DNA from 4 places in the Pseudoalteromonas sp. S3178 genome. Region 1 is predicted to be linked to each of the others. Evidence: predicted binding sites of a transcription regulator. Region 1 holds the regulator's gene; each other region holds the start of a gene.
The links. Region 1 encodes sigma-54, which starts transcription at its own class of promoters, with help from an activator protein. Its sites were predicted from a motif close to GTTGGCACGNNNNTNGNNT; they were not measured.

Region 1 (7,992 bases):
TGAGCGCACTACCTGCTCGCCCTGCAAATAATAGCGCAGTAACAACAGGCCCTAACTCTCGTAATAAGCTCAATGCCACTAAGGGACCAAGGCTATCTTCCGCGCCATAGCCAACTAAAACCGTATACCCTTGTAGCGCTAAAACCATGCCTATAAATAAGCCAGATACCATTATGATAAGTAATGATTGCGAGCCCACCATGTATAGTTGGCGTACAAGTAAAGGGGTACCTTTTTTAAAATTAGGAACATGTGCAAGCGCACTAAACAGCATGTGTGCTGAACGGCCAAGCGCAGCAAAACGCCCTAGCGTTTTTCGCCCAAGCCTTTGAAATAAATCCAACATTATGCTTTTTCTCCAAGTAACTCATCGGCATACGTTTGCGCAGGAAAGTGAAATGGTACAGGCCCATCCGACAAACCATTTAAAAACTGCTGCACTAATGGAGATTCATGATTGCGCATTTCATCGGGAGTGCCTGTGCCTATTACGCCTTGATCAGCAATAATAATGACGTGATCGGCAATACTCATAACCTCTGTAACATCGTGAGTTACAATTAATGAAGATAAACCAAGCACTTCATTTAAAGACTTTATTAGCTTAACCAATACCCCCATAGAAATAGGGTCCTGTCCTGCAAATGGTTCATCATACATAATGAGTTCGGGGTCTAAAGCAATAGAGCGCGCTAATGCGGCACGTCTTGCCATACCACCCGATAACTCAGAGGGCATTAAATCTTTAGCACCACGCAAACCAACCGCTTGAAGCTTCATTAAGACTATTAATCGAATAATATCTTCGCTTAAATCTGTATGCTCCCTAATTGGAAACGCAATATTGTCAAATACCGACATATCAGTAAATAAAGCACCACTTTGAAAAAGCATGCTCATTTTTGTTCGGGCCGCATACAGCTCTTTACGCGACATACTTGGAATGCTGCCACCTTCAAATAAAATATCACCGGAGTCAGGCTTAAGCTGACCGCCGATTAAACGCAGCATGGTGGTTTTGCCAATTCCGCTTGGCCCCATAATGGCAGTGATTTTACCTTTAGGTACGCTGAAACTCATATTTTTATATATGGTTCTATCGCCACGCGAAAAGCTCACATCCTTGACTTCTACTATTGATTGCGACAAGTCGCTCTCCATAACAATGTTCACTAGTGATCCTATTTTAAGGGTTTTTTATCAAAGATGGAAAAAACAATTCGTAAGATTTTGTAATACACCTATAAAAAGTGTTCTAAGGCTGAGGGATTTTCCCTTAACACATGCTTAAGTTTATAAATATAAACTAAAAGCACTGGGCCCATTAGAGCAGACCTGACTCTTTTATTTATACTTTCATGTTGGCTTTTGTTACTATTCGCGCCATCTCTATTTTGAATAACTGGCTTATCACAATGGTTACCTCGTTTGTTATTTTGATTCTTGGTTTTGCAGCTCTGGTTTGGAGTGCAGACAGGTTTGTTTATGGGGCAGCAGCCCTTGCTAAAAACTTTGGCGTTCCCACGCTTATTGTTGGTTTAACCGTTGTAGCTATGGGTTCATCAGCGCCAGAAATGATGGTTTCGGCCTCAGCAGCTTTAGCTAATAAAACCGATACAGCTGTTGGTAATGCTGTGGGTTCAAACATTACAAATATTTTACTTGTGTTAGGTATTACCGCCCTTTTTCGCCCTCTTGCAGTATCTTCAAGTACATTAAAACGCGAAATGCCATTAGTGATGCTCGTATCATTGGCTACTTGGTATGTGTTTTCAGATAACTACTTTTCGTTTGGTGAAGGCATAGCACTTTTAATTGGCTTTATCGTTTTTATTGGTGGGCTGATTATTGTTTCTATGCGCGCGAAAAATGAAGATGATCCGTTTGTGTCAGAAGCATGCGATGAAGTACCTAATGACGTTCCAACAAAAAAAGCTGTATTTTGGCTAGTTATTGGCATGATTTTACTTCCTGTAAGTTCACATTTTTTAGTGGGCTCAGCGGTTGATATTGCAAAATACTTTGGCTTGAGCGATTTAGTCATCGGCTTAACTATTATTGCCATAGGTACGAGTTTACCTGAGCTTGCAGCCTCTATTGCAGGTGTATTAAAAAATGAAGACGACCTTGCTCTTGGTAATATTGTGGGCTCAAACATATTTAATATTTTAGCCGTATTACCACTAGCCGGTATTATTAACCCTTCAGCAATTGATCCATCATTAGTGAGTCGAGATGTATTAATAATGATAGGTGCAACACTTGCTCTTATTATTATGTCGTTGAACTTTAGAGGTTCTCAGCGTATCAATAGAGTAGAAGGCGGCTTATTGCTATTAGCATTTTTAGGCTACCAAGGTTATATTTTCAGTCAAATAGGGTAAACATGGCGCAGTTAAACTTTATTGAACAAGGCCTTCGCGTTCTTGATATAGAACGCCAAGCATTGAGTGATATTTCTCAATATGTTGATGAAAACTTTCATCATGCATGTCAATTAATGTACGACTGCCAGGGCCGCATTATTGTCATTGGCATGGGAAAATCAGGCCATATAGGTAATAAAATAGCCGCCACACTTGCAAGTACGGGTAGCCCAGCCTTTTTTGTTCACCCAGGTGAAGCGAGCCATGGCGACTTAGGCATGATCACAAAAAATGATGTGGTTATGCTTATTTCAAACTCTGGGGAAACCAGCGAAGTTTTAAATATCATCCCAGTATTAAAAAGACTTGGTGCAAAAATGATAGCCATGACGGGTAATATGCAATCAACCATGGCAACACTTGCTAATGTACATGTGTGCATAAAAGTAGAAAAAGAAGCCTGCTCATTAGGTCTTGCGCCAACAGCAAGTACCACAGCCACTTTAGCTATGGGAGATGCTATGGCTGTAGCACTTCTAGAGGCTAGAGGTTTTACCGCAGATGACTTTGCTCTATCGCACCCAGGAGGCAGCCTAGGTAAGCGTTTACTACTAACGCTAAAAGACGTAATGCACAGCGGTGCAAACACACCTATTATTAATATTTCGCAAACTATAAAAGATGCATTAATTGAAATGTCAGCCAAGGGATTAGGCATGACCGCGATAGTTAATGACAACAAAGAGCTCGCGGGATTATTTACCGATGGCGATTTACGCCGTATTTTAGAGCAACGTATTGATATTCACACCACTTTAATCAGTGTGGTAATGACTAAGTCATGTACAACAGCTACCCAAGATATACTTGCAGCTGAAGCGCTCAATATAATGGAAAACAAACGTATAAATGGGTTAATTGTGGTTAACGAAAAAAACCAACCAATTGGCGCACTAAACATGCAAGACCTATTAAAAGCAGGAGTGTTATAAATGCAATTTGAAGATCTCTATCAACCGCTAAGTGCTGATGCAAAAGCGCGCGCTAAAAAAGTAAAGCTACTTATATGCGATATTGATGGTGTTTTTTCTGATGGGCGAATTTACCTTGGCAACCAAGGCGAAGAGCTAAAAGCGTTTAACACCAAAGATGGCTTTGGCATAAAAGCATTAATAAATAGTGGCTTTGAAGTAGCCGTTATTACTGGGCGTCACTCTCAAATAGTGCAAACCCGTATGAGCAGTTTAACAGTGCAACATATTTATCAAGGTCAAGAAGACAAGCTAATTGCTTATCAAGAGCTAAAAAACAAGCTCAACCTAAGCGATGACCAAATTGCCTATATTGGCGACGATGGCCCCGATATGCCAGTAATGGAGCAAGTTGGTTTTGCCGTTGCTGTAAACGATGCTCACCCACTTATTAAACGCTTATCGCACTACGTTACCCAAATGCCAGGTGGTTTTGGGGCAGTAAGAGAGCTTACCGATTTACTCATGCTTGAAAATGGTAAGGCACTTACCACACAAGGCACGAGTTCATGAATGCGGCGCGCATAATACTTAGCATTTTATTCATTAGCTGTATGGTTTGGCTTTGGTACCCTTATTTTACCCAAACAAATACAGCTCCTCAGGCAGAACCTGAAGTGATTGCTAAGCCTGATTACATAGCCATAGAACTGAAGCAAACAGCTTATGATGAACAAGGTAAAATTAGCCACAAAGTAACAGCGGCTAAAATGGAGCTATACCAGCAGCTAGGTTTTACATTTTTTGAAAAGCCTATATTTACCTTATATAACGAAAAGCAAACGTGGCAAATAAACGCTGACGAAGCAACATTATACGAAGACAAACAGTTAATATTAGAAGGTAATGTAGTTGCCAAAAACTTAACCGATAACGCCATGATAGACAAAATCAACGCTGATAATATTCAGGTCGATATAGAACTATTAACAATGCGCTCGGAGCAACCTGTTGTCATCACTGGACCCAATTTAAAAATCACCGGTAAAGGCCTTGAAGCCGACTTAAAAACTGAAGTGATTAAACTAATTAACCATACGCGAACCATATACTATGACCAATAAAATTTCTAAAATACTTATAATTCCAACTCTTTTACTTGCTTTTAATGGCTATGCGGCAGAACAAGAAGCTTCTCCTGCTGCCAATCAAATTTCAATTAGCGCCGACAAACAAGAAGGCCAGTTAAAAGCTAATGTAGGGATTTTTGAAAAAAACGTAGAGATTATTCACGGTAATCGTCGTATTACAGCTGACAGATTAGAAGTACACAAACGCGATGATTTAGGTGATAACAAGCAATTATTAATAGCAACAGGTAGCCCAGCTTATTTTGAAGAAAAACAAGCTGACGGCACAGTAATGAGCGCCAGTGCAAACGAAGTACGTTACGATGTTGCTAAGCGATTTTTAACGCTTGTTGGCGATGCTGAAGTCGCTCAAGCGGGTCAAAAAATCAATGCAAAAAGTATTACGTACGACATGCAACAGCAATTAATTAGCGCCGAAAAAGATGAAAACTCTACCGATCGCGTTCACACTATTTTAGTGCCAGTTGAGCCTAAAAAAGTAAAAAAAAGTGACAAAGGCCAGCCATGAGTACATTAAAAGCAGAGCTATTAGCAAAAAGCTATAAAGGCCGTGAAGTAGTAAAAAATGTTGGCCTAGAAGTTAAAGCTGGCAGTATTGTTGGATTGCTTGGGCCTAACGGCGCAGGTAAAACTACTACGTTTTATATGATAGTGGGCCTTGTACCGAGTGATAAAGGCAAAATTTCTATTGATGAGAACGATATTACTCTTTTACCTATGCATAGTCGTGCTAGATTAGGCATAGGCTACTTACCACAAGAGTCATCAATTTTTAGAAAACTTACCGTTTATCAAAATTTAATGGCTATTTTAGAAACGCGTAAAGAGCTTAACAAAAAAGCAAGAGAAGATACGCTTAACAACTTGTTAGATGAATTTAGTATTCAACATATTCGAGACAGCCAAGGTATGGCTTTATCGGGTGGTGAGCGACGCCGCGTAGAAATTGCACGCGCACTAGCTGCTAATCCTAAATTTATATTGCTCGACGAACCCTTTGCAGGTGTAGACCCTATATCGGTGTTAGATATAAAGAAAATAATAGAACATCTTAAAAATCGTGGGATTGGTGTATTAATTACCGATCATAACGTAAGAGAAACCCTTGATGTTTGTGAAAAAGCCTACATTGTTTCTCATGGAGAGTTAATCGCTTCTGGTACACCAGAGCACGTATTAAATGATAAAACGGTACGCGATGTTTATTTAGGCGAGCAATTTAGGCTGTAACATTTACGCCATGTCTTTAAGCATCTGCTAGTATTAATTATAACAACATAAAAGGATTGTTAGAGATACATGAGGCAATCATTACAGCTGCGCATGGGCCAGCAACTTACAATGACTCCACAACTGCAACAAGCAATTCGTTTGTTGCAACTCAGTACATTGGATCTCCAGCAAGAAATACAAGAAGCGCTTGATAGCAATCCGCTTCTAGAAGTAGATGAACAAGATTACACGGAAGAATCAGCTGGCAAAAACGAGCAAAAAGCAGATAACGATGAATTAACCGTAAGTGCTAATGCCGATGAAAAACCAAGCGAGTACGAGCAAGACAGTGGTGAAGCACTTACTAAAGACACAGTAAGTGACGAAATGGCTATGGATGTAAGCTGGGATGAGTACATGAGCGCAGCTCCTGCTTCATCATCAGGCCCTATGCCAGAAGATGAGTCTATTTACCAAGGTGCTTCAACCGAAACTCTTCACGAGTATTTAATGTGGCAATTACAGCTCACGCCGTTTAGCCCTACTGATGAAGCAATTGCAATAGCGATTGTTGAAGCAGTCGATGACTCAGGTATATTAACGCTAAGCTGTGAAGATATTTTAGAAAGCTTTAATCAAGAGAACGACGACGAGGGCGAAGTTGAACTTGATGAAATAGAAGCCGTTTTAAAACGTATTCAGTTGTTTGATCCGGTGGGTATAGCAGCTCGTAGCTTACAAGAGTGCTTGTGTATTCAGCTAAATCAGTTTGATAAAGATACGCCTTTTATCAATGAAACAAAGATGATTTTAACCGATCATATTGATCTATTAGCGGCTCGCGACTATCGTACATTAATGAAGAAAACTAAGCTCAAAGAAGACGAGCTTAAAGAAGTAATGACGTTAATTCACACTCTAAACCCTAAGCCAGCAGATACTATTGTAAGGGAAGAATCAGAGTATGTGATCCCCGATGTATCAGTTAAAAAAATAAAAGGCCGTTGGGTAGTTGAGCTAAACCCAGATAGCATGCCTAAGATACGTGTTAATAGCCAATATGCAGCTATGTCACGAACAGTTAAATCTAGTGGTGACAGTCAATTTATTCGCTCTCATTTGCAAGAAGCTAAATGGTTTATAAAGAGCCTAGAGAGTAGAAACGACACACTACTAAAAGTAACTAATTGTATTGTTAAGCAACAACAGGGCTTTTTTGAACACGGTCCAGAAGCCATGAAACCTATGGTTTTAAACGATGTTGCAGAAATGGTAGAAATGCACGAGTCGACTATTTCGCGTGTAACTACTCAAAAGTATATGCACACGCCACGTGGTATATTTGAGCTTAAATACTTTTTCTCAAGCCACGTAAGCACCGAAAATGGTGGTGAGTGTTCATCTACAGCAATACGTGCTTTGATTAAAAAACTGATTGCCGCAGAAAACTCAGCAAAACCATTGAGTGATAGTAAAATTGCGGATATATTGGCTGAGCAAGGAATTAAAGTAGCTAGACGCACAATCGCAAAATACCGCGAATCTCTGGCTATTCCACCGTCTAATCAACGAAAGAGTTTGATATAAGACGCAAAACAAAGAGGAAAACGCTTATGCAACTAAACTTAACTGGTCGTCATGTAGATGTTACTGATTCATTAAGAGACTACGTAAATAATAAATTTGCAAAGCTAGAAAGGCATTCTGATCATATAAACAATGTTCATGTCATTCTCGATGTAGAAAAACTTAACCAAAAAGCTGAAGCTACAATCCATGTAAGTGGTGCAGAATTATTTGCATCTACCGAACATCAAGACATGTATGCTGCCATAGACTCGTTGATTGACAAGCTCGATCGTCAAGTTATTAAACACAAAGAGAAGCTTGCTCGACACTAATATGATGAAATTAAGCTCACTTATATGCCAGGACTGCAGCAAAGCTGCGGTCCTTTTTAATAGCAAAAAAAGAATTTTAGAGTTTATTAGCGAACTCGCTCATGAAAAGCTTCCTTATCTTTCACAGCAAGATATTTTGTGTGCTCTAATGAATAGAGAGAAGCTTGGTAGCACAGGCATAGGCCGTGGTATTGCAATTCCTCATGGAAGAATGAGTGGCGCAGAAGAGCCATTAGCAATAGTGCTTGTAAGCGAGACAGCCATAAATTTTGATGCGATTGATAACCGCCCTGTTGATATATTTGTTGCACTCATCGTACCAGATGGTGATAACCAACAGCACCTAAAGACTCTCGCAACCATAGCTGATAAACTAAATGACAAAGAATTT
Region 2 (7,992 bases), on a different contig from region 1:
CGTAGCACTTGAGCAAATGCTTGAGAGTATATCTGGCGCTAATGTTATTTTATTTTTTATGGCGATGCTTATTTATTTAACGGCATTTGCGTACGCTGTACCGCTTGTTTACTTTAGTAAAGAAGCACGTATTTTAACGGCACTTAAAAAGTCGTTAATGGTGTTTTACCATAATTTATTTCCGCTGGGCGTATTTGGCGTTATTTGCGCATTATTTATGGCGCTTTCTATGTTCTTATCGTTCTTACCACTATTGATTTTAATGCCAATTTGCTACATTAGCTTTTTTGTATCTTATCAGGCTATTTTTATGCCAATTGTGCCACCAAGTGACGATAGCAATGTTAAGCCACTTAGCAGCGATACAAGCGGGCGTTTTGACGCTTAATGGATGATAAGTTAAAGCAAAAGCTAAAAAATTATGTACTTTGGTTACTAGGGCGCCAAGAATATTCGCGCCGTGAGTTAACGCAAAAACTACAGCAAAAAGAAGCCACAAACGAGTTTATCGAAAACCTGCTTAATTGGTGCGAAGAGCACAATTTTATTAATGAGCAGCGATACTGTGAAGGCTTTGTAAGAAAACACATATTTAAATGCCACGGGCTTAAGCGTATTCAAAGCGAAGCCATGGGCAAAGGGATTGACCGTTCGCTACTTGAAAGAGTAGTTGAAGAGCTTGAAATAGATTGGTTTGAGCTGGCGCAGGATGCGTACAACAAAAAATATTCGGATACACCGCCAAATCTCGATTACAAAGACAAAGCTAAGCGCGTGCGCTACTTAATGTATCGAGGGTTTAGCTACGATGAAATTAATTTTGCAATGCAAGCACAGTAAATACAGGTGAGACTTTCAAATGCAGCACATGACTACCGCACAAATTAGGCAACAGTTTTTAGACTTTTTTGCCAGCAAACAACACCAAGTTGTACCTTCAAGCTCGCTTATTCCGGGTAACGATGCCACGTTGTTATTTAACAACGCCGGTATGGTGCAGTTTAAAGATGTATTTTTAGGCGCTGAATCACGCCCATATACACGTGCGACAAGCTCGCAGCGTTGTGTACGTGCTGGTGGTAAACATAACGATTTAGAAAATGTTGGTTACACGGCGCGCCACCATACATTTTTTGAAATGTTAGGTAACTTCAGCTTTGGTGATTACTTTAAGCAAGAAGCAATTAAGTTTGCGTGGGAGTTTTTAACTGAGGTTGTTAAATTACCTCAAGAAAAACTGCTTGTTACTATTTATCATGATGATGAAGAAGCATTTGAGTACTGGTCAAAAGATATTGGTTTAAGTGAAGATCGCATTATTCGTATTGCTACCTCAGACAACTTTTGGTCTATGGGTGATACAGGCCCGTGTGGTCCGTGTTCTGAAATATTTTACGATCACGGTGAGCACATTTGGGGTGGTCCTCCGGGCACTCCAGAGGAAGACGGCGACCGTTTTATCGAAATTTGGAACCTAGTATTTATGCAGTACAACCGTCAAAGCGACGGTACTATGCTGCCATTACCTAAGCAATCTGTTGATACAGGAATGGGCCTTGAGCGTATTTCTGCTATTTTGCAGGGCGTGCATTCAAACTACGAAATCGATTTGTTCCAAGGCTTAATTGCAGCAGCTGCAAGCGTAACTAACGCGCAAGATATGGACGATAAGTCACTTCGCGTAGTAGCGGATCATATTCGTTCGTGTGCGTTTTTAATCTCAGACGGTGTTATGCCATCTAACGAAGGCCGTGGTTACGTACTACGTCGTATTATTCGTCGTGCGGTTCGCCACGGTAATAAGCTTGGCGCACAAGGCGCGTTTTTCTTTAAATTAGTTGCTGCACTTATTGAGCAAATGGGTCAAGCGTACCCAGAGCTTGCTAAGCAACAAGAAATTATTGAAAAAGTACTTCGCATTGAAGAAGAACAGTTTGGTAAAACACTTGAACGTGGCTTAGCTATTTTAGAAGAAAGCTTAAGTGACCTTAAAGGCGATGTGATCCCAGGTGATTTAGTATTTAAACTTTACGACACGTATGGTTTCCCTGCCGATTTAACCGCCGATGTTGCGCGCGAACGCCAAATGACGATTGATCATAAAGGCTTTGAAGAATGCATGGCTGTACAGCGTAAAACTGCGCAGCAAGCGGGTAAATTTGGTGCAGATTACAACGAGCAATTAAAATCAGAAAAGCTTACTGAGTTTAAAGGCTACGACAGCACGCATTACAGCGCAACAGTGGTAGAAATTTTTGCCGGTGGCGAAGCCGTACAGTTATTAGAAGATGGCCAAGAAGGCATTGTAATACTAGACCGCACACCGTTTTACGCAGAATCGGGCGGCCAAACTGGCGATACCGGTACTATTAGCGTTGCTGGTGGCGAGTTTAATGTTACTAACACCACTAAACTTGGTAATGCATTTGCGCACCACGGTACAGTACAAGGGCGTATTGGTGTTAACGATAAAGTGGATGCCACTATTGATGACGCACGCCGTGATAGCATCAAGAAAAACCACACAGCTACGCATATTTTACATGAAGCACTTCGTCAGTTGTTGGGTGAACATGTAGGCCAAAAAGGCTCGCTAGTTCAAGCTGACCGTTTACGTTTTGACTTTTCTCACTTTGAAGCTGTTACAAAAGATGAGCTGCGTGAAATTGAGCGTGTAGTTAATGACGAAATTCGTCGTAACTTTGCACTTAACACTGAACTTATGGCAATTGATGATGCTAAAGCTAAAGGTGCTATGGCGCTGTTTGGCGAAAAGTACGACGACGAAGTACGCGTAGTAACAATTGGTGATTACTCAATTGAGCTTTGTGGTGGTACACACGTTGAGCGAGCTGGCGATATTGGTTTATTCAAAATTGTATCTGAAAGCGGTATTGCTGCAGGCGTTCGCCGTATAGAAGCAGTAACTGGCGCAGATGCCGTAGCGTATGTAAGCGAGCAAGAGCAACAGCTTAACGATGTTGCAGCGCTTGTTAAAGGCGATAGCGCATCAGTACTTGAAAAAGTAACTGCGTTACTTGAAAAGTCTAAAGGCCTTGAAAAGCAAATTGCTCAGCTTAACGACAAGCTAGCAAGTGCTGCAGGTGCGTCTTTACTTGATTCGATAGTAGAAATTAATGGCGTTAAGCTATTAGTTGCAAACGTTGAAGGTACTGAGTCTAAAGCGCTTCGTGGTATGGTTGATGACCTTAAAAACAAGATTGGCTCAGGTGTTATTGCCCTTGGTGTTGCCAGTGGCGACAAAGTAAGCCTAATTGCCGGTGTAACTAAAGACTTAACAGGTAAAGTTAAAGCCGGTGAGCTTGTAAACCACATGGCTTCTCAAGTCGGCGGTAAAGGCGGCGGTCGTCCTGATATGGCTCAAGCGGGTGGTTCTCAGCCTGAAAACTTAAACACAGCGCTTGATAGCGTAACAGCTTGGGTAACCGAGAAAGTTTAAGATTACGTGGCACTTATTGTCCAAAAGTATGGCGGCACTTCAGTTGGCTCAATAGAGCGAATAGAGGCGGTCGCCGACCTTGTTGTTAAAACTAGGCAACAAGGTCATCAAGTGGTTGTGGTGCTCTCGGCTATGTCGGGAGAAACCAACCGCTTAATTAATCTCGCCAAACAAATTGATGCTCGCCCGAGTAGCCGTGAACTAGATGTATTAATTAGCACCGGAGAGCAGGTGTCTGTATCGCTTCTAGCTATGGCTATTATAAAGCGTGGCCATTCGGCCGTAAGCCTACTTGCTGATCAAGTTAATATTCAAACCGACAACATGTTTGGCAAAGCCCGAATTGAGGACATTGCTGCTACGCGTTTAAAGCATGAGCTTGAGCATAACCGCATTGCTATTATTGCGGGTTTTCAGGGGCGTGATGTTGAGGGCAATATTACAACCCTTGGCCGTGGTGGCACAGATACCTCAGCAGTAGAAATTGCCGGCGCAATAAAAGCCGATGAATGCCAGATCTATACAGACGTTGATGGCGTATATACTACAGATCCTCGTGTTGAACCTAATGCACGTCGAATGAGCCAAGTAACCTTTGCTGAAATGCTAGAGATGGCTAGTTTAGGCGCTAAAGTATTGCATATTCGCTCTGTAGAGGCGGCAGGTAAACACAATGTTCCGCTTAGGGTGCTTTCAAGCTTTAACCCTGATGAAGGCACATTAATTAGCTTTGAGGAAAGCGACATGCCAAGTAAGGTTGTTTCGGGTATTGCGTTTAATCGCGACGAATGTTTAATTAAGGTACAAGGTATGCCAAGTGGCACTCAATACCTTGCAAAAATTTTGAAACTTTTTGCCGATAATGGCGTCGAAATAGATATGATTAATCAAGATAATCATAACTTTGAAAAAATAGACTATGCTTTTACTGTGCACTCGAATGACTATCTGCAAGCGCTTGAATTAATTACTGAGCAACAAGCTCAATTAAGCGCCGATAATATTAGCGGATTAACCACAGTGGCTAAAGTGTCTGCTGTTGGAATGGGTATGAAATCGCATTCTGGTGTAGCTAGTTTATTTTTTGATGCATTGGCGCAGGAAAATATTAACGTGGTTTTAGTCTCTACGTCAGAGATTAAAATTTCAGTTTTAATAGATGAAAAGTACCTAGAGTTGGCTGTTCGTGCATTACATAAAACATTTTTAACGGAAAATGAGTAGTTTGGGAGTTTTTACTTACTTTTCAATCGATTTTTCATTAATATGTTTAAGCGGAATCTTATAATTTTTATTGGAACATGGGAGCAAGAGAATGCTAATACTAACTCGTAGAGTAGGTGAAACCCTAATGATTGGTGACGAAGTAACAGTTACCGTTCTAGGTGTTAAAGGAAATCAAGTTCGAATTGGTGTTAATGCACCTAAAGACGTATCTGTGCATCGTGAAGAGATTTACATGCGCATACAAGCTGAAAAGTCGAACCCTAATCCGGGCAATGCTTAATCAACACGTATACGTAGTTGAGTAATTTACTCAGCTAGTTAAAAAGCCACTCACTGAGTGGCTTTTTTGTTTATAAAATCGAGTGTTTCAGGGCTTAGTATTTGTTTTGAGATGTATTGCATACCGCTTTTATTTTTAATTAACAAACCGTTTGGTGTATTTACTACCTCAGTTATATCTTGCCATGCTAGTTGGTAGCTTTTGTAATGATTAGACGATTTAATGCCTTCATCATCAAAAGTGAGCGTAACCTCGGAGCCTGATGCTCTGCTAAACATTTGCCTAGTAACCCACCAAGGTCGGCGGTAGTAAAATGCCACGCATTCCAGCACGGCTAACATGATCATAAATGTACCTAGGTAATGATCGTCCAATCCATAAATACCAAATAAACCAAGCGCAATAAGTAGTACTAGTAAAAAATACTTGGGTTTGGCGCGTTTACTATAAGGAAGCGACTCGTCAAAGCACTCGTAAAAATAAGGTTTATCAAGCGTGTAGGTAGTTGTGAATGCCATATTGTATTTACTTAAAGCGTATTTTTTGACATTTTAACAGTAAGCCCCTAAATGAGCAGCTTTAAAGTGAGGATTTTATTGCAGGCACAAAAAAGCGGCTCGTAAGCCGCTTTTTTCTAAAGGCGAAGAATTAACAGTTAGTTTCTTCTGCGTTAACGCCTTCTTTTACATTTTCACATGCATCTTCAACAGAGTTTTGCACGTCAGTTACTGCTTCATCAATACGCTCGCCTGCTTCTTCTGCGTGGTTGTCTTCACAACCCATCATGAAAAAACCTGCAAATACTGCGACTAAGGCTGCTTTTAAAGTTGTAGAGTTCATAGTGTAATTCCTTGTAAGTATTAATTAATTTAGTGTTGGTCAGTCGTATGCCTTATCTACCTGGGTGATTTACCACGTAGCGCACCTGAAACTAATGAAATCACTAAAAGTACTAAAAAGATAAAAAATATAATTTTTGCTATACCAGCTGCGGCACCTGCGATGCCACCAAAACCTAACACTGCAGCGATTAAAGCAATAACTAAAAATGTGATTGTCCAGCGTAACATTGTCTTCTCCTTGGTTTATCAAATCGTTCGGAATAACTAATGCCAGTTACATGCCAGTTTATTTTGTTGTTATTTATCAATTGTTTAATTGTTTTTTGATAATTATAGGTGACTATTGGCTTAGTAATTTTTACGCTTTGTTATGTAACTTATTCACACCTATGTAATTTTAGTAAACAAGATATATAGATACCTAAGTTTAACGCTTTTTTGGTAAGACCAATTTACATTTTACCAATTGGCTTTAAGGTTACTATACCTGTAACGCGCTATTTTTAATGGTATTTATGGATTGTTAAAGTTATGGATATAACCTTTGCCTATAACCGTTATTTTTATCATCTATACGTAGCGGTGTTTATGGCTGTTTTAGTTATGTTAACCAAGGGGGTGATATGTTATTTTTATTTTAATTGGTTTTACCAATTTACAAGGTGTAGACAAAGCTATTAGTTTTGTTATCATCCAGTGAATAATTATTTAAATAAATCGATTTTTTATTTCGATGTGGGTTTTAAGGGGGAGAGTAATGGATATAGGTGCTCTACTTACAACTGCAGGTAGCTTAATGCTAACCGGTATGGTTGGGGTGTTTGTATTTTTGTCGATATTAATTGGTGCGGTTGTTCTTATGTCTAACTTGGTTGCGCGTTTTAGCGAACCAGAAGTGACAACATCGGTTAAATCACCGTCTTTTAAATCTCAAGGTGTGCCTAGTGAGCACATCGCTGCTATTAGTGCTGCCATTGCTCAGTACAAATCAAATAATAACTAAGGGGCACACACATGGCTAAATTAAAATTAACAGAATTAGTATTACGCGACGCTCACCAGTCTTTATTAGCAACACGTATGCGTTTAGACGACATGCTTCCTATTGCAAGCAAGTTAGATGATGCAGGTTATTGGTCGATTGAATCGTGGGGCGGCGCAACATTTGATTCATGTATTCGTTATTTAGGTGAAGATCCGTGGGAGCGTATTCGTGCACTTAAAAAGGCAATGCCAAACACTAAACAGCAAATGCTATTACGCGGCCAAAACCTATTAGGTTACCGCCATTATGCTGATGACGTAGTTGAAAAGTTTGTAGAGCGCGCACACAAAAACGGTGTTGATGTATTTCGCATTTTTGATGCAATGAACGACGTACGTAACCTAGAAACTGCAATTAAGGCGGCTGTTAAAGTTGGTGCGCATGCGCAAGGTACTATTTCGTATACAGTAAGCCCTGTTCATACACTTGATATGTGGTTAACTCTTGCAAAACAGCTTGAAGATATGGGTTGTCACTCAATTTGTATTAAAGATATGGCGGGTTTATTAAAGCCATACGATGCAGAAGAGCTTATAAAAGCACTTAAAGAAACTGTGTCTGTTCCTATTGCTATGCAGTGTCATGCTACTACGGGGCTAAGTACTGCAACGTATCAAAAAGCAATTGATGCAGGTATCGATATGCTTGATACCGCTATTTCTTCTATGAGTATGACTTATGGTCACTCTGCAACAGAAACTATTGTAGCGATTGTTGAAGGAACTGCTCGCGATACCGAGCTTGATTTAAATCAGCTTGAAGAGATAGCGGCTTACTTTAGGGACGTACGTAAAAAATACGCTGCGTTTGAAGGTAGCCTTAAGGGAGTTGATGGACGAATCTTATTAGCTCAAGTACCTGGTGGCATGTTAACTAATATGGAAAACCAACTTAAAGAGCAAGGCGCTGCCGATAAGCTAAATGAAGTGTTACTTGAGATCCCACGTGTACGTGAAGACTTAGGCTTTATTCCACTTGTAACACCAACATCACAAATTGTAGGTACACAAGCTGTACTTAACGTACTTACTGGCGAGCGTTATAAAACAATTACTAAAGAAACTGCCGGTGTACTAAAAGGTGAATACGGTTTAACGCCAGCACCTATGAATAAAGAGCTACAAGAGCGAGTGCTTGA
Region 3 (7,992 bases), on a different contig from region 1:
TGAAAACGCAGCATTGTAATCATCTACCCATAAAGTCGCTAATGAACCGTCTGAGTCATTAAATGCATTTTTATAAATGTCTTTAATTTCAACTTTGTATTGCTCGTACTCGTAATCTCGGTTGGTAACACGTACACCGGTTTTTATTTTAGATACCCAGCTTAAGCTGCTGATAGGTTCAAACATTTCTACATCAAAACGAATAGCTGTTTCTTCGTTATCAGTTCTTCTATCTTCACTTTTAAATGTACGTAATGCTAAGTTTTGTGGGTCTGTAAATGCGTTTGGATCTGAGTGAATAATACTTGGGAGTTTATTACCGTCTTGTGAAAAAGCGCCATCGTATAAATGGTTTACTAAATCAACGCCACCGCTTGCTTCAAATGTCGATTTTTCGATTGGGCGAAGAGTAAATTCAGAATCAGGTCTTACGCTTTCAGATGATGCAACAGCAATTTCACCAGAAATTTTTATATTATCAGTGATATTCCATTCTGCACCAAGTGCATTTGAAAACGAGTCAGTTTCTCTAAAGTCACTGTATGTTTTAGGAATACCAAATTCGTTTGTTAGTGTGTAGTTATTTACGCCGTTAGCACCTTGAGTTGTGTTTGCATCTGTTGATAGTGAACCTGCTACACCCAAAATAGAGTTACCAGCTTGTTCGCCTGAGCGTTTAGTACCGCTTAAATCAAGGTACACCATGCCATTACCAGATTGAGGTGCCCATTGCAGAGATAAATTTACAGCGGTGCGTTCACGTTTTTCTACGTATTGCTCAACACTGTGCTCGTCGCGTACGATAGCGTTGCCACTTGGTGTATTACCTTCTTGGCCGTTAATTTCAATATCTTGAGGCTTAACACGGCTTGAAGTTTCATCTTGACGAATTTCACGATCTTGATATGAAAACATCACAATAGCGCCAAACGTACCCATTTCGTCAAAGTCCCAATTGTCGCCAATTGAACCACTAAAAATAGGGGCTACATTTTCGGTTTTATCTGCGTATTCGCCATCAATCGAAATAGCACCTGTTAGTTTATCTAACTCTAATGGGCGAACTGTTTTTAAGCTAACGGTTCCGCCTAGCGCACCTTCAATCATGTCTGCGGTAGGTGATTTAACAACTTCTACGGTTTTTAAGAAACTTGAAGGGTAATCTTGTAGGCTAATACCATCACGCGAGTCACCAATGGTAGAGCGGCCATTTAATTCAACGCGGTTTTGCGGTAAGCCACGAATCGATACACTGTCACCCACACCAAAATCGGTATTAATAGATACACCTGTAATACGTTGAAGTGCTTCAGCAATATTATTATCAGGCAGTTTACCAATATCCTCTGCAACAACAGCATCTACAATACGTCCGTCAGTACGCTTAAGCATTGCAGCCGCTTTCATACTGCCTAACATACCTTTTACTTCAATAACTTCTATATCATCAGTTGGTATATCTGAAGTTGTCGGCGCTTCCTGTGCTGAAATAGTAGAAGACGCCATTAATAAAAGGGCAGCAGCGCTGAGTGTTGTTGAGCTACTTTTTTGGTGTTTATTAATTAGCGATGAAGTAATTTGATTGAGTTTCATGTATCTCTCCCGTTGGGGTACGACTTGCGTCATTGTGTGTGTTGCAATATGGTTTGGTTAACCAATTTTGTTGTGTTTGATCTGTTTGTGTCATACAGATTGTGTGGTTGAAATTAGTACAATTTAAATTTTATTACAACCTTTGTTTACCAAAATTTCATAAAATGTATTACAAATTATTATTAAATTTACTTAAAGTTAATTTGTTCAATGAGTTATGATTGATGGAATGTTTAAATAATATTTAATATAAATTGGAAAATAACCATTACCAGAGCCATTTTATATATGATTTGTAATATTTAATGAGGTATTTATGACTAACTTAAATTTTTTATGTAGGTATTTAGTGTGTTAATTATGTGCCTAAATTGGCTATTACTATTCTTAATAGATTAAGTAAACCTAAAATTGTTACGATTAAATAACTAGGTTGAAATTACTGGTTTTTATTTACGTTAATTATTTGGTAATACCAATTTTCTATTGTGTTTAATTTATATTTATATTATGGATATGTGGTGGGGTGTTGTACAAAATGGTAAATGAGCTTATTTTTTGCAAAAAAAAGCCCCGCACAAATGCAGGGCTTGTATAGATTAAAAATTTTAGCTTTGCAGTTGGCCTGTAGCTGATTCAATATGAGCACGTACAAACCATTGAAATTGCTCTAAGTCAGCTAATTGGCTAGTAATCATATCTTCAGAAACAGGATCTAGCTCTGAAAGCGTTTCGATTGCTTTACGGTGATCGCCATTAATACCGTTGTACACTTTATCAAGTGCACCTAAATGCTCGGTTACTAAACCTTTACCAACAGAATATTCATTCCATGAGCGACGGTCTACTATCGATTGCGGCGTTCCAACGGGTATACCGCCAAGGGTCGCAATTCTCTCCGCGATTGTATCTGTCATTTCGCGTACAGCTTCAACTTGTGGGTCTAACATTTCGTGTACGCCAATAAAGTTAGGTCCAACTACATTCCAGTGAATATGTTTTAAAGTAAGCTGTAAATCAATAAGCGCAACCATACGGTTGTCGAGTGTGGCAATTGTATTTTGCGCTGCATCGTTATCCATTCCGGGTGCTGTAAATTCGGCTACTTTATTTGTATTACTCATAATGTCTCCTGTTATGTGATTTATTGTTTATAAATCTAATTACAAACATGACTTGGTATTAATAAAGCAATACATATGCCGAATTTTTTAATTTATATAACAGGCTGTTTTATATGGATATAATTTAAATTTAAGTTTTTATTAGACTTTAAATAAAATGTGCTTATGAATTATCTGCAGCTCCTTTGTAAATTATGCACACTGCTAATTAGCCCCGCAAATATAAAGCAGAACTAAGTAGATCCTAATATTTGTATTGGTTACTTTTTTTAATCTAATCTCTTTTTATTATTTACCTACTTTAGTTAGTGAATACTCACTGGTATACTCCTGCCGCATTTTAATTGGGGTTCTGTTAATAATTTATGAATTTTTTAAAAACACTGTTTACAACATTTATACTGCTTTTGTCGCACTCAGCATTGGCAGAAAACTGGAGTGTTACACAGCTCCATACAAATTTTGGTGATGCTTTAAACCCATTTACTGGGGAGTCGTCATTTACACGCACATACACCATAGAGCATGCATCTGAGCATGACTTAGGTGATAACTACTTATTTATCGACTTTTTAAACGACAGCCTTACCGATGGTTTTCAAGATACGGGTATTTATGGCGAGTGGTACACAACACTTAGCCTATCTAAAGCTCTTAATACTTCATTAAGGTATGGTCCAATAAAAGATACAGGTTTAGTGTTTGGTATTAATGCAGGCGAAGAAGGCTTAATGAAATACACGCCTGGCGTAAAACTAAGTTGGGATGCCCCTGGGTTTGATTTTTTAACCACTACTTTTGCTGGATACATCGATGCTAACGGCGGTATACAAAAAGATCAGCTAGCTAAGCAAGATAACAGTATTTTTGTAGATCTTGCATGGGGCGCACCTTTTTTGTTAGGTAGCCAAGCATTTTATTTTACTGGCCACGTTGAATATATTTCAGGGCGTGATGACGAGCAAGGCAGCAAAGTAAACGAATGGCTACTCGCGCAGCCCGCAGTGCATTGGGATGTTGGTCAAAACTTTAATTTAGAGGCCAAGCAATTAATGGTTGGGGTTGAATGGCGTTATTGGTACAACAAGTTAGGTACTGATGAAATAGAAAACCAACCATTTTTACATGCTATTTGGGTTTTTTAAGTAGTATGTTTTAAGCATTTTAAAACGAATAAAAAAATAGCGCCTTAGGCGCTATTTTTGTTTACTGTGGTTGTTAACTCATGTGGTTGGTATAGCTTTATTCGTATCCGCGAGGTTTTTTAGTTTTAATAACTGCGATATAGGCATGCCAGCTAGCGTAGCTAAGTAGCGGCATAATGATAATAAACCCCGTTGCCCCGGTAGCAAAACCAATGGCTACCAATAAAAATATACAGATTGACCACACTACCATGGCTGCAAAGTTAGTTTTTACTGCATTCATAGAGCTGATCACTGCTGTCATTATATCAACGCGTCGCTCCATCATAATTTGTGGGGCAAATGCCGAAAGCGAAAATACCGTTACTAGCAGTACTCCACCTATAATACTGCCTAGTGTTAAAAACGCCGATAGCTCTTCAAAGGTTGGGTTGGCGTGGCTTGGGTATAAAGCGTGTACTAATGCAGCTAAGCGCATCCAAGCAATCATTATTACCATAAGCAATATAGCAAAACCCCATTCACCTACAGGGTTTCTAAACATCGACTTAATAGAGTGGGCAAACGTTGGTTTGTGGCCTTTTTCAAGTTCCCACGCTACATCGTAAAGCCCTGCTGCAAATGCCGGACCTATTAAAGCAAAGGCAACTGTTGCCGGTAAAATAACGAGGTAGGTGCCTGTAAACACAGCTGAATAAACAATAGCAACAGGAATAAGCGTAAATATAACCCCGTAAATGAGGCTTAGTATGGGCGCGCGTGCCATGTCTTTAAATGCAAGCGCTAACCAATGAAAGGCGGCAAAAGTATCAACCTTATTACACTCAATACAGCGTGCAAATTCGGTATTTTTATTAATAGTATTTGTTGTTGGCATAACAATGTTCCTTAACAAGGTGTCTATTAAAGGTTTAGAACACATTGGCTTTATTTACAAATTGAACAATATATACGCAAAAACATTAGGCTTTTCTCACTTTATATTCACAAATGTGATTTTTAAGCTTTATTACTGCGTAAAAAGTAATGCGCTTAGCTTTAGGTCGTTGTAAAGTCGTATTTTGGTTAATAAAAGGTTAATATGTCGGCGTTATAATGTTTTAAAAATTTACAAACAGTTCAACAGGAAAAAAAATGGACGACATAATAAATAATCTTGATGTAAATCAGTACTTACCTGCGGCAATAGATTGGGCAACTAATATTTTGCTAGCAATTATTATTTTACTTTTAGGCTTATGGTTAGCAGGTAAAGTAAGAGGCATAATTATAGGTTTGTGCCACAAGTATACTCACTTAGACGATACACTATTTCGCTTTTTAGGCAGCATGGCTCGCTACATTATTTTAGCGTTTGTGTTTATTGCAGTGTTAAACCGTTTTGGTGTACAAACGGCTTCAATTATTGCGTTGTTAGGCGCTGCAGGTTTAGCAATTGGTTTAGCATTGCAAGGTGCTATGTCTAACTTAGCTGCAGGCGTAATGTTACTTATATTCAGACCTTATAAAGTGAATGATTTTATTGAAGCAGCAGGGCGCTTTGGTAAAGTAACTGAAGTAGATATGTTTACTACAATTTTGCAAACGTTCGATAATCAACAAGTTATTATTCCAAATAGCCAGATTTGGGGTGCGCAAATTATTAACCACTCACACCACCCAATTCGTGGTGTAGATATGCACTTTGGTGTGGCATACGATGAAAACACCGACGCAGTACGTAAAGTAATAGATAGTGTGTTAGACGCACACCCACATATTTTAAAAGACCCAGCACCATTTGTAGAAGTAGAAACCCTTAACAACAGCTCAGTAGACTTTTTAGTAAGGCCATTTTGTAAAGGTGAGCACTACTTTGAAATTTTATACACAGTGCCGGAGCTTATTAAAAAAGCCCTTGATGAAAACAATATAGAAATTCCATTCCCGCATCGTAAAGTTATTTTAGTTAACGAGAATAAAGATTAGCTAAATCTAGAACTACATAAATCTAAGAGCACTTTTACGTGCTCTTTTTTTTCTGAAAAAGTTACATACCTGTGTAACTTTTTCTTTTTTTAAACCCTCTAAATACTACTTTTTTGCCTGTGTGGGCCTTTTTTACTAGGTTGGATGGCTGGTCTTTATTTTGCATTTGCATAGTCGCTTTTAGTTTTAAAGCTCATAAAAACTATCGACCCATTAAATCAAATTGTATGAAGGACTAAACATGGCTGAATCATTTAAATACTCAGGTAATAAAGGGCATGGCGGCGAATTGCATCAAAAGGCATCGGATGAACACCCTACCATGACCACCGCGCAGGGCTGCCCTGTAAGCGACGATCAAAACTCATTACGTGCGGGCAAACGTGGCCCCGGATTATTAGAAGATCATATAATGCGCGAGAAGATCTTTCACTTTGATCATGAGCGCATTCCGGAGCGAGTAGTGCATGCTAGGGGTTATGGTGCGCACGGATATTTTGAAACTTACGACACGCTTGAAGATTTAACGTGTGCAGATATTTTTCAGCGAAAAGGTGAAAAAACGCCTGTGTTTACTCGCTTCTCTACGGTTGCTGGTAATAAAGGATCACCAGATTTAGCGCGTGATGTACGCGGTTTTGCGGTTAAGTTTTATACCCAAGAAGGAAACTGGGATTTAGTGGGTAACAATATACCAGTATTCTTTATTCAGGATGCAATGAAGTTTCCTGATTTAATTCATAGCGCTAAAGCCGAGCCTGATCGTGGTTTTCCGCAGGCGCAAACAGCACATGATAACTTTTGGGACTTTGTGAGCTTGTCACCTGAGTCAATGCACATGGTTATGTGGGCAATGTCTGATAGAGCTATTCCGCGCTCTTTACGCTTTATGGAAGGCTTTGGTGTTCATACCTTTAAATTTATTAATGCCAAAGGCGATGAAAAATTTGTTAAATTTCATTGGAAGCCAAAAGGCGGTATGCAATCGGTAGTATGGAACGAAGCACTTAAGCTTAACGGCGCCGATCCTGATTTTCATCGCAGAGATATGTGGGAATCTATTGGCAATGGCGACTTCCCTGAATGGGAGTTAGGTGTGCAAGTGTTTGATCAGCAGTTTGCTGATGAGTTTGAATTTGATGTTTTTGATGCCACTAAACTTATTCCTGAAGAGCAAGTGCCAGTTCAAATTGTTGGCCGCATGGTGCTTGACCGTGTTGTAGACAACTTTTTTGCAGAAACAGAACAAGTTGCCTTTTGTACTCAAAATATTGTACCAGGGCTCGACTTTACGCCCGACCCGTTACTGCAAGGTCGTAACTTTTCATATTTAGATACTCAAACTAAGCGTTTAGGTGGGCCTAACTTTACGCACATTCCGGTCAATGCTCCTAAATGCCCAATGCGTCATTTTCAGCAAGATGGCCACATGGCAATGCACAATCCAAAAGGGCGTGTAAATTACGAACCAAACTCGTGGAGCGGCGACGAAAATAACCCGCGCGAATGCCCTGTACATGGCTTTAAAAGCTCAAGCGAGCCTGAAGTAAGCGGCGGTGATAAACTACGTTATCGCTCAGAAACATTCAGCGATCACTACAGCCAAGCACGCCAATTTTATTTAAGCCAAACAGACGTTGAGCAAGCGCATATTCAATACGCGCTAGTGTTTGAGCTTTCTAAAGTTGAACATTTACCAATACGTGAGCGTGTAGTTTCGCACTTACTTAATATAGACGACACGTTAGCACAAGAGGTTGCCAAAGGCTTGCGCTTACAAGAAATGCCAGAGCCGGCAGAAGCAGCATTGCCAACTCGCGATGACTTACCTACTTCAGATGCACTTAGTATTTTAAAAAATGCGCCCAACACCTTTAAAGGCCGTAAGTTAGGTATTTTAGTAAGCGATGGCTTTGACGCTGATATTTTTGCTTCAGTTGTCAATGAACTTGAAGCCGAAGGTGCAAACTTTGAAATTATTGCAGCGCAAGTTGGCGGCGCATGTTGTAGTAAAGGTAAGCATATTGCAGCGGACCAAGTAATTAATGGTGGCCCTTCGGTACTGTACGATGCAGTAATGATACTGGCGACTCAAGAGGGCGCTGAAAAACTTGCTGGCATTCCTGAGGCCAAAGACTTTGTAAACGATGCATTTGCTCATA
Region 4 (7,992 bases), on a different contig from region 1:
AAGCCAAAAATACTTAGAGCGCGCCAGCGAAGGGGTTGAACGTTTAGGTAAAATAATTACCACCATGAGCGAGGCCACACGCCTTGAGCAAAGTATTCAAAGTAATGAGCCCGAGCCATTTGATTTACAAAAGGTAATAAGTGGCTGCATGCAAGGCTACCAACTTACCTACCCTGAACAATTGTTTAAACTCGATATATGCCAAAGCCCACTGCCCATGCAAGGGGCACCTGAGTTTATAGCGCAGCTGCTTGATAAGCTAATTAATAACGCACTGGAATTTAGTGAAGCAAATACGGCTATTAATGTAAGCCTTAAGCAGAGCGAAAATAAAGCCATATTAGCGGTAAGTAACACAGGCCCCGCCCTACCAGAGGGGCTAACTGAGCATATTTTTGATTCTATGGTGTCGGTACGAAGCCAGCAAATGCAGCAACAACCACATTTAGGCTTAGGGCTTTATATTGTAAGGCTGGTGTGTGACTACCATAAAGGCAGCGTAAATGCGCAAAACAACGAACAAAGGGATGGCGTAATATTTAAAGTAACCCTCCCGCTGCAAGGATGATATGTAACTAAAGGCGGCTACTTTATAGGTCGTCCTTATTTTTTGCACACCGATTACAATTTAGTACAACTTCTAATGTAACTATTCACTTTTAATTCAGTCGAATGGCCATACCCTACATCATATTAAAGTATTAAATTGAAGGATTACCCATGAAACCATCACTAGAGCGTGAAGAACTAGATTTTATTTTTGACTTATACAGGCCCTCTAAAAAGCCTGAATCTGAAAACGTTAAACCAAAAAGTGCTAATTACAAAGACTTAAGAAAACCCGAAACAGTTAAAAACCAAGGCGTATCGCAGTATTTAGTTTAGATAATTAAAGCACTCACGTTTCATGTTTTTCATTTTGTAAAAATGATTTTATACAGTTTATTTCTGCCAGCTTTACCTCTTCGCCTATTTCTGGGCCTTTTTTGCCATTTTTAAGTGCATTTTGGACTATCTGCTTTTTATCCATTTTTTCTAGTTCGCTAAAAATTGCTCGCAGCTTAGTTGCTTGCGGGTATGGCTTATCAACCAGTGTTTCTCCGCGCCCTTGCGCATCGCATTGGCAAGCTTGAGTAAATGCAATAAATCGCTCAGGGTGCACAAGTGCGTTTAAATTAGTCACGATTAACTTATGAATAGTTTGCGCCCTTAACTGATCAACCGTGTGACACAAAGTATGATTGTCGCTAGTGAGCACACCAATATCACGAAATCGGTTGGGTACTTTTAAACGCTCACAAAATTTTTCAACTACAGCTACACCTTCGCGCTCATGGCTACGTAAATTACCGCGTTTTTTAAAACTCAATGCTTTACCAAAATCATGGGTAAGTGCAGCAAAACGAGTCTCAAGGTTAAAATTCAAATCGGCAGCGCGCCTTAAAACCAGCATAGTATGTATAAATACATCGCCTTCAGGATGATGGTTGACTGGCTGCGGCACACCCTCCATTCGCTCTATTTCAGGAAAAATACCTAAGCCATGTAGCGCTTTAAAATAAAGTTCTGGGTGCTTTTCGCCAAGGGCCTTTTCGGTTTCAAGCCATACACGCTCGGGTACTAAATGATTAAGCTCACCTTTATTTTTAAGCTCACGCATTAATGCATAAGTACTTGGGTGAATACTCCACTGGCTGCCATAGCGCGCTAAAAATCGCGCAATACGCAGTACTCGTACAGGATCTTCTACAAACGCTTGTGTGGTGTGGCGCAATATTTTGTTTTGTAAATCGCTTTGGCCATTGAATGGGTCAATAATGTTGCCATTTTCGTCAAGCGCCATTGAGTTAATGGTTAAATCGCGCCTTGCTAAATCTTCTTCTAGGGTTACATTCGGGCTGGCATCAACCACAAAACCGGTATAGCCTTTACCGCTTTTTCGCTCAGTACGGCCAAGTGCATATTCTTCTTTTGTTTTTGGATGTAAATACACTGGAAAGTCGCTACCTATTGGCACAAAACCAAGTGACTCCATAGTTTGTGGCGTCTCGCCTATCACTACGTAGTCGTTGTCTTTTGATTCTATGTTTAGTAGTTGGTCGCGCACTGCGCCCCCAACAAGATACACCTTATTTAAGCTACTTTTCACTTTATTCCCAATAACACTTGCCCAATTGTTTGACACTAATCATATCATTATTTAAAAAGCTCTGCGGCGTTTGCCAAGCTCGAGTAAGCTCATTACAATGGCGCATTATTTTTAAGTTGTAGCCTCACATTCAATGAAAAACCATTCATCAAAAAAAGAACTTATGTTACTCCCCATTTTATTAGTGGTTATTTTAATGTGCGTGGCGGGTCATTTTTTACTGCAAGCAAACTTTCAAGACAGCAACATGGTTGAGTACATGTTGGCAGCACTGCCATTTGCAATGTTTGGGTTGGTTATTGTGGCATTTAAAATGGCAGCTAAAAGCGAAAAAGATGAGCAAAGCGAGCAGGACTCTTAGTCCTGCGTTGCTGATTTAAAGTACGTGGTAGCCAAACCAGTCTGGCTTTATTGTTTGAGATTGCCCGCTTGGGGTCAGTTTAATATTTAATTGGCTGTCGAGTAGGTCAATGGCAAAGCAGTCATCCACATCGTGTAAATCATCTTTATGAATATGGCTAAGGCCTGCGAGCAAATCACTTTTAGCGCGTTGTTTGGCCTCATTGCTACTACTTGCAACATACAGTGCAAAGTCGTGTTGCTCAGCCATAGAGTCACTTCTGTAAGCGCCTAAATTAACAAAATAAAGCTGCTTATTTTGCTCAACATAGGTATCAACTACTTCTACTTTAAAGCCATCAATATGGTTTATGGTCATAAAGCTGTCCATATGGACGCTATTTTTATCGCCCACCCATTGGCTTTTTAACTTTGAGTAGGTTTGCTCTATATTCTCCCCTACTACAAAGCGAATATCGTGCATTTCTATATGGCAGCCTTGAATTCGCCCACCTAAATACACCATAAATAACTGCATTTGCTTACCTTTATAAATTATCTACATCAATATTGTGTTTTTTAATCAGTTTATAAAAGTCTGAACGGTTACGTTTAGCAAGCTTTGCGCCTTCGGCTACATTGCCACCGGCCATTTTTAAAGTATTGATTACGTAGTCGCGTTCAAACTCTTTTTTAGCGTCATTAAGTGATAACGGCTCTACATTTTTTTCGTTACTATTAAGGGCTGCCAACACTAAATGTTCTGATATTACTTCGCTTGGCGTTAATGCAACAACTTGCTCTACTACGTTTTGCAATTGGCGAATATTACCTGGCCAATCGTAGCGTACAAGCGCATGCATGGCATCGCTTGCAAAACGTTTTTCGCTTTGATTCATACGTTTGGCAATACTTGCGCTAAAATGCTGTGCAAGTAAGCTTATGTCTTCACGGCGCTCATGAAGTGGCGGTAGTTTTAAGTTAACAACATTTAAGCGATAATATAAATCTTCCCTAAATTGCTGATTTAAAATCGCATCCGGTAAGTTTTTATGAGTTGCAGACACGATTCGCACATCAATAGGAATTTCTTCTTGAAAACCCACCGGGCGAATGGTTTTTTCTTGAAGTACTCGCAGTAACTTAACTTGTAAGTTAAGTGGCATATCACCAATTTCATCTAAAAATAACGTGCCGCCCTGCGCTTGTTGAAATAAACCTTGGTGATCTTTCACAGCACCTGTAAATGAGCCTTTTTTATGGCCAAATAATTCAGACTCTAAAAGCTCCCCTGGTACAGCGCCGCAGTTAATAGCCACAAATGGCCCTTCGCTTACATGACTGTGTTGGTGAATCGCCTGTGCAAGTAGCTCTTTACCTGTACCACTTGCACCAGAGATAAGTACATTAACTTGTGTTGGCCCAAGTAATTTTACTTGCTCAAGCAAATGCAGCATAGCCCCGCTGCGTGTCACAATATTACTTTTTGGAATAACTTCATCGGCGTTAACGCCATGTATTTCTATGGCTTTTGCAAGGCTGTCGAATAGCTCGTCTTTATCTACTGGTTTTGTTATAAAAGCAAAAATACCTTGTTTAGTGGCTTCAACCGCATCAGGAATAGATCCATGAGCTGTCATCATAATAACGGGCAATGCTGGGTAGCGGCTTTGCAGTTGGCGATGTAGTGTCATGCCATCCATTTCATCCATACGCAAGTCGGTTATTACCGCATCAAACACTTGGCTTTTGAGTATTTGCAGTGCCGTAATACCACTTTCGCAAGTAGTTACTTCATAGTCTTTAGACTCGATACGAATAGCCAGTAATTTTAATAAGCTGGCGTCGTCATCAACCAATAATACTTTTGCGCCTTGCGGCTTTTTTTCGGCCATAATTACTGCTCCTTGGTATCTTCGCGCAATAAAAGTTGCTGCTCTATAGTTGCTAATGACGAGAGGGTTTCTTGCATTTTATCATTTAGTGCTTGTTGCTCTTTTTTGGCATTTATTTGCATTGTTACTTGCTGCTTTTGCAACCATAAATATTGCTTTATATCGTCAGGCCAAAAGTAAGCTAAATCGAGCTTTAGTAATTTACTCATAACCGCATTAGGATCAGTATTTACGTTTAAGCACATGTATTTAAAAAAGTGTTTAAGTTCTGTCTCACCTAAGTAAGTTTGCTTAACCTGCGCAACTTTAAAACCGCCACATTGATTAGCATGCCAAGCAATAACTTGCTCTGCAGGTGGATAGGTCGGATCGCTTTTAGGGCGTGCTTTTGGGCTAGGCAGTGTGCTTTTATTTTTTGTTGTTGTATCAGCTACTGGCGCAGGCGAGGACACCACACTTTGTTGTTGTGCGTTATTTGTTTCACACCCAGATAAAATAATAGTACTGCTCAGCACACATAAAATAGCCATTAAACGCGAGCGCATGCTAGTTAACTCCTTGATTTATTGTTATGGGAATTTTTATTAAAAATTGGCAACCATGAGGTTCATTATGCTCAACGCTTAATTTACCCCTTAATTGCTCTACCGACTCTTTAACTATGGTTAAACCTAAGCCACTGCCTTGCAGCGTAACATCTTTATTATGTTTACCTTGGTAAAATGCGCCGAAAATCTGTGTTTTTTCTTGCTCTTTAATACCACAGCCATGGTCTATTACTTTTATATTTAGCTGGCTTTGCTCAAGCGCTAAATCTATAGCTACGTGCTGCCCTTGCTCTGAAAACTTTAAGCCATTTGAAATAAGCTGTATTAAAATCATTTCTATTAATTCACTAGGCAGAGCAAGCGGTTTATTTGGTAAGTTATTTTGCCACTGAAGTGTTTGATTTCGGGCACTTAAACGATGTTCAAAATGACTATTAATTTTGTTAATTAAATAGCTAAACTCTACTTCACTTAAACTATCTTTGCTGGTACGAATTGCATTGTAACTAAGTAGGCTATCAATCATGGTTCGCAGACGCACCATTGACTGACTAATCAGTTCAAGTACTGCTTTTTGCTCGTCGGTTACAGGGCCTACAATTTCATCACTTAAAAGGTCAGTTCCTTCGACCATTGAAGCAAGCGGTGTTTTTAGCTCGTGTGTAACATGGCGTAAAAAAGTGTCTTTTTGCTGCTCAAGTACGTGCAGCTGCTCTTGCACCCACTGCAGCTTATTACCAAGCTCAACTAACTCTGCTGAGCCATGAACGGCTATTTTTTGCTGCCAATGCCCTTGTCCTAATTTATCGATTACTGAAGTTAAGCCTTTAAGGCGCTTACTAATACGCCATAAAAAACCGCCGCCCACAATTAGAGTTAGCGGAATAAGTGCCACCAGCCAATTTATAAATGAAGACTGCAATGAAGAAAGCTCATTTTGATTGTTCTCTATTTGCTCTGCATTTACGTCGCGAAGCCATATGGTCAGCTCTGCAACTAAGTCACTAATAGGTAAAAATAAATCTGCTTGCTGCTGTTTTTCCTCTACTAATTGAGTATGAGCTGCTTGTAAGATGTGCGCTAAGCGTTGCCAATTAGCGTTGTAATCGGCTGATGAGCTAAATTGGGTTAACTCATCAATACTTTGCAGCGATGTTTGCCATTTATCTACAATTAGATCATCAAGAGATTCACTTTTTAAAACCCAGTTTTGCCGAGTCGCACGCTCTAAACTATTGAGCTCTTGCTTTAAAGTATTGAATGATTTGGTAACGTGATAATTGTCACTGACTATTTGCTGAGTAACGGCGAGTTGTTTATTAAGTGCATTTAAAAACACAATTACCACTAACGAAAGTGGTAATAAAGATAACAACATACTTATTACAAACTGACCGATTAAGTTAGGGCGCCAATTAAGTAATGCATGGTATTTTTTAGCCATAGTTGCTGGCATTGTGTTTAGTCCTTTGCTTTTTAGTATCTATTATCAGGCTTTTACCTTATACCCTAGCTGAATCAGTAATTATATTTAATACGTTCAAGCCCTATTACGCCTTAACTGTTGCCAAATGGCAACAACGTAAGCTATTGATATAGTTGCCATACAAAGCAATGCAGTTAAAAGTGTTGCAAAAATCACACAAAGCTCTGTAAAAATTTCTTACCGCAAGAACAAAAAACACATAAACATTTGATTATTAACAAAAATAAATGTTGGCATTGTTTTTGTAATAGCTAATCTAAATTTATTTAATAAGGAAATAATTATGAACAACCGCCTTTTAGTGATCTCATCATTAGCTGCTTTAGGCTTTTTAAGCGCAAGCGCCTTGGCAATGGACGTTCAAGCCACTTTTAATGAACTAGATAAAGACAGCAACGGTACTTTAAGTGAAGCCGAAGCTGGTGAAGACGCAGTGCTTCACGAAAATTTTTCGCAAATCGACACCAACCAAGATGGTCAGTTGTCGCTAAACGAATTCAAAAAGTTCATTCAATAACTCATTAAATAAGGAATGTGATTATGAAACAACTTATAGCCGCTTTTTCGTTAATGTTTTTAGCCATTAGCGCAACCGTATTGGCGTCGCCAATGCATGTTCGATTTGCTCATTTAGATAAAGACATGGACGGACAAATTACACTTGCTGAAGCAAAGCAAGACAAAGAAGTAATGAGACAATTTGCTGATTTAGATGAAGATGGCGATGAAAAGGTTTCAAAAAAAGAATTTGAAAGTTTTAAGCCATAACTTGCTTTAGTTAGTTAAGTTTCACTTAAGATAGTTACTGTTAAAGTAGAATTAAAAGCATTTGCCATAATCCCTGAGGGAGTGTGTAAACGGATTTAATGTTGGGAATTAAATTACGGCAAGTGCTTTTTCTCTTTCCTGTAGCCAAATTAAAACACATCTTTTGGAAGGAATACCATGAAGATACTTACATTTGTATCAAGCCTATTTTTGCTTTTTAGCTTTAATGCCGCTGCACTTGATGTAAAACAACGCTTTGATCATCTCGATAGCAATAAAAGTGGCTACCTAACCCAAGATGAACTTGAACCTCAACCGCAACTTTTGAGCACGTTTGTGATGTGGGACAAGAACCAAGATAACCAAATTTCGTTAGTCGAATTTAAAAATTATCTCACTAATAACCTCTACTAAGTGATTTGTATGAAAAACATAAGCTATATGGCGCTCTTCGCGTTTAGTATTTTTAGCGCAGCTACCTTTGCAGCCAACAACAATATTGCAGAGCAATTTAAAAAATTAGATAGAAACAAAAATGGCTTTTTATCTCGAGCAGAAACCGCAATAGATCCCGCCTTATGGTCACGCTTTGCAAGCTATGATAAAGACAAAGACAGCCGACTTTCACTTAGCGAATACGGCATATATGCAAGTAAGTAATAATTCAAAAGTTATGGCTAGGTTATTGCCTAGCCTGAAATTTATTATGGTTAGTAATAAAACTTACGAGCAGGACAATTTTTTAGATACTCTTCGCCTGTCGGTTTTGGCGTGAGTGAATAATCCAGTCTAATATTTGTTAGTACT

Region 2: the regulator sigma-54 is predicted to act here: its motif matches at 6,077-6,095, upstream of CWC11_RS07185 (DUF1328 domain-containing protein).
Region 3: the regulator sigma-54 is predicted to act here: its motif matches at 2,782-2,800, upstream of dps (DNA starvation/stationary phase protection protein Dps).
Region 4: the regulator sigma-54 is predicted to act here: its motif matches at 6,647-6,665, upstream of CWC11_RS14855 (EF-hand domain-containing protein).

Annotation. Positions count from the first base shown of each region.
Region 1 is NZ_PNCW01000018.1:65,989-73,980, forward strand. Features, by position in the region: gene mlaE (lipid asymmetry maintenance ABC transporter permease subunit MlaE) at 1-346, opposite strand, end outside; gene CWC11_RS04665 (ATP-binding cassette domain-containing protein) at 346-1,161, opposite strand; gene CWC11_RS04670 (calcium/sodium antiporter) at 1,416-2,384, shown strand; gene CWC11_RS04675 (KpsF/GutQ family sugar-phosphate isomerase) at 2,387-3,358, shown strand; gene kdsC (3-deoxy-manno-octulosonate-8-phosphatase KdsC) at 3,359-3,910, shown strand; gene lptC (LPS export ABC transporter periplasmic protein LptC) at 3,907-4,461, shown strand; gene lptA (lipopolysaccharide transport periplasmic protein LptA) at 4,451-4,996, shown strand; gene lptB (LPS export ABC transporter ATP-binding protein) at 4,993-5,718, shown strand; gene CWC11_RS04700 (RNA polymerase factor sigma-54) at 5,788-7,287, shown strand; gene hpf (ribosome hibernation promoting factor) at 7,314-7,601, shown strand; gene CWC11_RS04710 (PTS sugar transporter subunit IIA) at 7,606-7,992, shown strand, end outside.
Region 2 is NZ_PNCW01000025.1:70,386-78,377, reverse strand. Features, by position in the region: gene CWC11_RS07220 (BPSS1780 family membrane protein) at 1-388, shown strand, start outside; gene CWC11_RS07215 (regulatory protein RecX) at 388-840, shown strand; gene alaS (alanine--tRNA ligase) at 860-3,460, shown strand; gene CWC11_RS07205 (aspartate kinase) at 3,467-4,684, shown strand; gene csrA (carbon storage regulator CsrA) at 4,776-4,967, shown strand; gene CWC11_RS07195 (YcxB family protein) at 5,018-5,485, opposite strand; gene CWC11_RS07190 (hypothetical protein) at 5,616-5,807, opposite strand; gene CWC11_RS07185 (DUF1328 domain-containing protein) at 5,864-6,037, opposite strand; gene CWC11_RS07180 (OadG family protein) at 6,567-6,812, shown strand; gene oadA (sodium-extruding oxaloacetate decarboxylase subunit alpha) at 6,824-7,992, shown strand, end outside.
Region 3 is NZ_PNCW01000072.1:314-8,305, forward strand. Features, by position in the region: partial or broken gene CWC11_RS17745 (TonB-dependent receptor plug domain-containing protein) at 1-1,593, opposite strand, end outside; gene dps (DNA starvation/stationary phase protection protein Dps) at 2,202-2,717, opposite strand; gene CWC11_RS17755 (nucleoside-binding protein) at 3,083-3,862, shown strand; gene CWC11_RS17760 (DUF2189 domain-containing protein) at 3,960-4,739, opposite strand; gene CWC11_RS17765 (mechanosensitive ion channel family protein) at 4,997-5,830, shown strand; gene CWC11_RS17770 (catalase) at 6,072-7,992, shown strand, end outside.
Region 4 is NZ_PNCW01000053.1:31,705-39,696, forward strand. Features, by position in the region: gene pdsS (proteobacterial dedicated sortase system histidine kinase) at 1-568, shown strand, start outside; gene CWC11_RS22835 (hypothetical protein) at 721-885, shown strand; gene CWC11_RS14825 (multifunctional CCA addition/repair protein) at 899-2,149, opposite strand; gene CWC11_RS14830 (hypothetical protein) at 2,283-2,510, shown strand; gene CWC11_RS14835 (DUF1543 domain-containing protein) at 2,526-3,026, opposite strand; gene CWC11_RS14840 (sigma 54-interacting transcriptional regulator) at 3,037-4,383, opposite strand; gene CWC11_RS14845 (hypothetical protein) at 4,386-4,928, opposite strand; gene CWC11_RS14850 (sensor histidine kinase) at 4,930-6,387, opposite strand; gene CWC11_RS14855 (EF-hand domain-containing protein) at 6,701-6,934, shown strand; gene CWC11_RS14860 (EF-hand domain-containing protein) at 6,958-7,185, shown strand; gene CWC11_RS14865 (EF-hand domain-containing protein) at 7,363-7,599, shown strand; gene CWC11_RS14870 (EF-hand domain-containing protein) at 7,609-7,845, shown strand; gene CWC11_RS14875 (energy transducer TonB) at 7,896-7,992, opposite strand, start outside.